2 linked regions of the Dyadobacter chenhuakuii genome follow. The protein of the gene in region 1 interacts with the protein of each later gene in a pairwise test. Links are inferred from orthologs where the notes say so. Each region holds a gene or a part of one and is shown in the gene's direction. Other genes may lie near its edges. The genes, in order: rlmB and tsaE.

The links.
Region 2: the proteins of rlmB (region 1) and tsaE interact in binary tests that used the Escherichia coli proteins (3 or more experiments, as listed by UniProt). The link is inferred for Dyadobacter chenhuakuii from one-to-one orthologs.

The regions. Positions count from the first base shown.
Region 1 is NZ_CP098805.1:5,758,506-5,761,835, reverse strand. What follows is about bases 181-3,179. They hold rlmB (23S rRNA (guanosine(2251)-2'-O)-methyltransferase RlmB), read left to right. Parts: upstream 181-1,294; coding sequence 1,295-2,065; downstream 2,066-3,179. Other genes in these bases: mnmA (tRNA 2-thiouridine(34) synthase MnmA), read right to left, coding at 2,217-3,179; NFI80_RS24180 (GWxTD domain-containing protein), read left to right, coding at 181-1,319. Also shown: more of NFI80_RS24180, read left to right, coding at 114-180; more of mnmA, read right to left, coding at 3,180-3,320. UniProt on the Escherichia coli protein: Specifically methylates the ribose of guanosine 2251 in 23S rRNA.
Region 2 is NZ_CP098805.1:3,008,987-3,012,144, reverse strand. Bases 193-3,019 are described here. They hold tsaE (tRNA (adenosine(37)-N6)-threonylcarbamoyltransferase complex ATPase subunit type 1 TsaE), read left to right. Parts: upstream 193-1,303; coding sequence 1,304-1,735; downstream 1,736-3,019. Other genes in these bases: NFI80_RS12445 (alanine dehydrogenase), read left to right, coding at 1,773-2,999; NFI80_RS12455 (Gfo/Idh/MocA family protein), read left to right, coding at 193-1,247. Outside these bases: more of NFI80_RS12455, read left to right, coding at 1-192; NFI80_RS12440 (hypothetical protein), read left to right, coding at 3,032-3,158. UniProt on the Escherichia coli protein: Required for the formation of a threonylcarbamoyl group on adenosine at position 37 (t(6)A37) in tRNAs that read codons beginning with adenine.

The DNA.
Region 1 (3,330 bases):
TGTTCGTTCGTTATTTGACAAATGATGAAAACATGTACATGAGAACTACTTTAAGCTTTTATATCTGTGTTTTAACTGCCTCGCTGCTAGCTGGATGCGCGTCCAACAAGCCGATGAAGCAATTGCCCGAAGCCCAGGTCCGCCCCTCTCAGCAATCTGCGCCGGTTAACGAAGAACTCTCCCTGATTGCGATTCAAAGTAAATATCTGATAAAAGACAGCACACAGGCGAAAGTTTACCTTTACGTGGATGCTTTCAAAGGCAAAAACCCCATCGCTCCTGCCGACTTCATTCGCTTATATAACCTCAATTACGTCATTTACTCAGATTATGGAACGAGAGATCGGCTTGGTTATGGCAATGTAAAGCTGGATTCGTCCAATGTTTCCCAGATCGGACAGAAGATAGTGATCTCCTACGATCTTAAAAGCCCGGACAAGGAATATGGTGTTTTGCTAAGTGAAATAAGTCAGACAGGAACATTGAAGAAAGTCCTTAATGATCTCACAATCAGGTTCAAAAAACAGGGCGTAAACGAAACATACGGCATTTACACAACCAACAGCAATCAGCCGTTGCAAAGGCACTATATCAATTCAAACGAGCCATTTACATTAAAAAAGGCATCCGGCGGAAGTGAGCAATTGCAAGTTTTTTACTACAATCACGATTTTGAAGCGGCCGGGTCACCGATGAACATTGCTGCAAAGAATGTTGCCAAGTCGCTTGAAGTTGACAGCTCGTTTACGATCAATTCTGACCAGCAGATTACGTTTACGAAGGAAGGTCTCTATAACATTTTTGCAGATACAACACAATCAGAAGGCTTAGGCATACTCGTTGTCAATGAGCGCTTTCCGAAGATGACACGTCCGCGAAACCTGCTCGGGCCGTTGCTTTACATGAGCACAAACAATGAGATTAACGAAATCAAGAAAGCAGAAGATTACAAAAAAGCACTGGATAAATATTGGCTGACATTGATGAACGGAAATGCGCCTTTGGCACAGCAATCCATTCGTTCGTTTTATGGTCGGGTTGAAGAAGCTAACCAGCTTTTTACAACATATAAAGAAGGGTGGAAAACCGATAAAGGCATGATCTATATCGTGTTAGGGCCGCCGGATAAAGTTCAGCGCAGCAAAGATCGGGAAGTATGGACCTACGATCAACGCGGCAATGCGCAGAACGTCAATTTTACATTTAACAGAAAAAACAATCAATTCGTGGATGATCATTATGAACTGGTTCGGTACGCCGAATACCAGCCTATTTGGTATCCAGTTGTAGAAGCATGGAGAAACGGCAGTATACGGTAAGAAAACCCGCCCCAAGACAGTCCCAGGCCGACATGGTTTTTGGTACGCAATCAGTATTGGAAACCCTTCGCTCAGGCAAGGAAATAGAACGATTATTCATTCAGAGAGAGTTTGGACTTGCTGAAATTGAGAAACTCGCAAAGGAACTAGGCGTTCCCTTTCAGCGGGTTCCGGTTGAAAAACTTAACCGCGTAACCCGAAAAAATCACCAGGGCGTTATCGCTTTCGTGTCCCCGATCCAGTATATGCCCCTTCACAACGTGCTCACGCAGGTGTATGAGGAAGGCAAAACACCATTATTGCTTCTTTTAGACAGAATCACAGACGTAAGAAACTTCGGGGCTATCGCAAGGACCGCTGAATGTGCTGGCGTACAGGCGCTTATCGTACCCACAAAAGGTGGCGCGCAGATCAATGCGGATGCAATGAAAACGTCATCCGGTGCATTGAACTTCCTGCCCGTTTGCCGTGAGCCCAACCTTTACGAGACATTACAATATCTCCGTAACAGCGGTTTACAGATCATTGCCTGTACAGAGAAAACAGAAAAATCACTTTACGAAATTGATTTCTCAATCCCTACGGTCATAATCATGGGTTCAGAGGAAGATGGGATTTCAAAAGAATTCATCCAGCTAGCAGATTCCGGAGCAAGGATTCCGCTAAACGGACAAGTAGAGTCGCTGAATGTTTCTGTGGCTAGTTCGATTGTCCTTTATGAAGCTGTGAGGCAGCGGATTAAGTAATATTGCAATTCTATGCTTGTCAGCCTGGTCGAAGGCGCGCTACTCCTTGGTAACGTGCCTTCGACTCCGCTCAGGCTGACATGGCGCTCTACTCCTTGGTAACGCGCCTTCGCCCAGGCTGACAGTGAACCCGTGACAGGATCAAGGCAGCTTACTGCCGAAAACTCTTCATAATCCACCCACCACCAACCACATCATCTCCTTCATAAAATACAGCAGCTTGCCCTGGTGCGATGCCGTTTACACCGTCGTGGAAGCGGGCGATGATTTTGTCTGGTTCGATTTGCTCGATAATGGCAGGGGTTCCGTCGTGCTTGTAGCGCACTTTGGTAACCGTTTCCAATGGCTTTTCGAGTGAAGCGTATTTCTGCAAATTTAGTTTGCTAACATACATTCCGTCCCTGAAAAGGTCGGGTAAGTCGCCTAGCACCACTTCGTTTGTCTCTTTCCTAATCTCGGTAACGAATGCGGGTTTGCCCAATGCAATGCCCAGGCCTTTACGCTGGCCGACGGTATAGAATGGATAACCTTCGTGTTTTCCCACGATTGTGCCATCTTCAAAAACGAAATTTCCACCTGCCACTTCGGCTTCTAATCCAGGAATTCTTCTTTTCAAAAATCCTCTATAATCATTATCCGGCACAAAGCAGATTTCATAGCTTTCCGATTTGTTGACCAGATCAATAAAGCCCCTTTCCCGGGCCATTTCCCGGATTTCTGATTTGTGCAGATAACCCAATGGCAATTTTGTGCGGGCAAGGCTTTCCTGCGAAACACCCCATAGCACGTAGCTTTGATCCTTCCAGCTGTCAATGCCTTTGGAAACATAGTAACGGCCGTCATGGAACTGCATATTGGCATAATGTCCCGTTGCAATGTGCTCGCAATCCAGGCGATCTGCCCGTTTGAGCAAAGCATCCCATTTAATGTGCGTGTTGCACAAAACACAAGGATTAGGCGTGCGGCCTTCCAGATATTCGCCTGTAAAATGATCGATTACATAATCGCCGAATTCAGCGCGTATATCCAGGATGTAATGTGGGAAACCCAATTCGACAGCAATAGTCCGTGCGTCGTTGATGGAATCAAGGGAGCAGCAGCCGGTTTCTTTCTTGGTGCCGCCGCTGCTGGCGTAATCCCAGGTTTTCATGGTCATGCCGATGACCTCGTAACCTTGTTCGTGTAACATAACAGCTGCAAGAGAGCTGTCGATGCCGCCACTCATGGCGACCAAAATACGTCCGTGTTTGCTCATTCCGGGAATC
Region 2 (3,158 bases), 2.7 Mb from region 1 along the record:
CAGGGGCGGTGCTATCATCATTCATGATCGTTCCAAGGCATGTTTTGGGGAAAGGATATCTGGCGCCGAGCGATAAAATTGCATTAGGATTTATCGGCTGCGGTCGGCAGAGCGGCGGTTTAAGGAATCGTTTTCTGGACACGATGGAAACGCAGATTGTTGCTGCTTCGGATGTGTATGCGGTTAAGCGTGAAGCATTTGTGACCAATGTAAATAAATGGTATGCTGAGAAAGCGGCTCAAAGCAATTATAAGTCAGCTATCGGAATTGAAGATTTTCGCGAGTTGCTTGCCCGTAAAGACATTGATGCTGTGGTAATTGCAGCGCCGGATCACTGGCATGCGTCTATGGCGGTGCGGGCTGCCGAGGCAGGGAAAGATATTTATTGCGAAAAACCGTTATCGCTCACTGTCAGAGAAGGACGTGCTATGGTGGATGCAACCCGCAAGCATAATCGCGTTTTCCAGACAGGAAGCATGCAGCGATCGGCCAAGGAATTTACGCAGGCTGTGCAATTGGTGCAAAGTGGCGCCATTGGCAAAGTGAAGCAGGTTTTCGTCAATGTAGGCGGACCGCCGAAAGCATGGGATTTAAAAGAAGAAACAAAACCCGATGGCCTGAACTGGGATCTCTGGATGGGCCCCAATGCCATGAACCGGCCTTATAACAATGAACTGGCACCCGTCATGACAGCCACATTCTGGCCCAAATGGCGTGATTACATTGAATTTGGCGGCGGCGGCATGACCGACTGGGGCGCACATATGTTTGACATCGCGCAATGGGGATTGGGCATGGATAACAGCGGGCCGGTGGAGCTTGTCTATTCAGAGCCTACAAAAGGATTGGTCTACAAATATGCCAACGGCGCCGAAGTGATCCACCGGCCGATGGAAGGCAAGCAACATTGTCATTTCGTAGGAACAGACGGTGAGGTTTTTGTAGCAAGAGGAGAGCTGCGCACCACGCCCGAAACATTAAAAGAGAAGACCTTTACCAGTGAAAATTCAAAAGTCTACGTCAGTGATAACCATTATAAAGATTTTCTGAATGCGATCCGCACGCGGAAGCCGCCGATCTGTGATGTGGAAGTGGGGCATAGGACCGCTTCTGTCTGCAATATTGGGAACATCGCGTATCGCCTGCAACGTTCATTAACCTGGAATCCAAAAAAGGAAGAATTTAAAAAAGACAAGGAGGCAAACCAACTTCTGGGCCGCGACATGAAGGCCGAGTGGAAGGTTTAACACAACACTCCATGATTTAATGTCACGAGTTTTTCCAAAATGTGTATTTTTGTAGCATGTTTGGAGAGTCTGCCGTTATGCAATTTAGTGAGTTGGAAGAACTGGAAACGGTCTCTGCTGATCTGCTGCATATTGGCAAAGACATTCCCGTATGGCTTTTCGAGGGCCATATGGGCGCCGGCAAGACAACCCTCATCAAAGCGCTCTGCAAAAAGCTGGGCGTTCGCTCACACGTTCAAAGCCCTACATTTTCACTGGTCAACGAATATGACGCCGGTGATAAATTGGTGTATCATTTTGATTTTTACAGGATTAAGGATGAAGTCGAAGCGCTTGATATGGGCGTGGAGGAATATTTCGATTCCGGGCATTTCTGCTTTGTCGAATGGCCGGGGAAAATTGAATCCTTATGGCCATTGCATTATCTGCTGATCCATATGGAAGCGGATGAAAATGGCGTGAGAATGTTAAAGGCAACCCAGGTATAGAGGTCATAATCAATTCGTTTCACATTCACTTTTTTCAATGGCACAACCTCAGATTACCGGTTTCGAAGAGCTTGCCAAGCAGTCGGCGTTGTATCCGCAGGAATCCCTGGTGGCGGTGCGCAAGGATCAGAATTCGCTGCATATTGGCTTGCCGCGTGAAGTTTCTTTGCAGGAAAACCGGATCGCATTGACTCCCGACGCAGTAAAAATCCTCGTTCGAAACGGACATGAAGTGTGGGTTGAAAAGGATGCAGGAAAAGGCGGAAACCTCTCCGACCACGAGTACAGCGAAGCCGGGGCGGTGATCGTGCAAAGTGCCAAGGAAGTTTATCAGGCCAATGTGATCCTGAAAGTGGAGCCGCTGGTGGAAGAAGAGTTCCGTTATATCAAAGCAGGGACAACATTGATTTCGGCAATGAACCTGCCAACGCTGGAAAAGAAATATTTTGAGAAGCTGAATGAGCTGAAAATAACAGGGATCGGTTACGAGCTCATTGAAGATAAAGTAGGAGGGAAGCCCATCATCAGGGCGATGGGCGAGATCGCCGGAAGCACCGTTTTGCTGATCGCTGCTGAATATTTATCCACGCCTAATGGTGGAAGAGGCATCATTCTGGGTGGTATTACAGGCGTTCCGCCAACTAAAATCGTGATCCTGGGAGCCGGAACAGTTGCGGAATATGCCACCCGCGCCGCCATTAGCGTAGGCGCGGATATCAAGGTTTTTGACAAGCATATATATAGGTTACAAAGGTTAAAATACGCGATAGGCCAAAACCTTTATACATCCATCATTGACTCGGACACATTAGCGGAGGCCATCGCCCGCGCTGATGTTGTCATAGGCACGATGCGCGCTGAGAACGGGATCAGCCCATTGGTCGTTACCAAAGAAATGGTTTCCCAGATGAAGCCAGGCTCCGTTATCATTGACGTCAGCATTGACCAGGGCGGGTCTTTCGAAACTTCCCGCATGACCACGCACAAGCACCCGACATTCAAATATAATGATGTGATTCATTACTGCGTGCCCAACATTCCTTCACGTGTGGCGCATACGGCCAGCACGGCGCTTAGCAATGTATTTTTGCCGTTTTTATTGCAAACAGGCACAATTGGCGGCATCGAGGAAATGATTTATGCCAATCGTTGGTTTATGAAAGGAGTGTATTGTCACAAAGGAACATTGACAAATTCACATATCGCAAGGAGTTTTAACATGCGCTATAAAGATTTAACATTGCTGCTGGCAGCCAGAATGTAAGACGTCGGCCGATTTTTTAATTTAAAATAATCATGATTAATAATAGTAATGAAAATGCCCTGATGGACGACGCCAACTCACCTGAGTTGAACCAGAAACTGATGGGTTATATATCGCAGGACTTTATCAAAGTGGCGGATCAGCTCAAAGAAGCGTCTT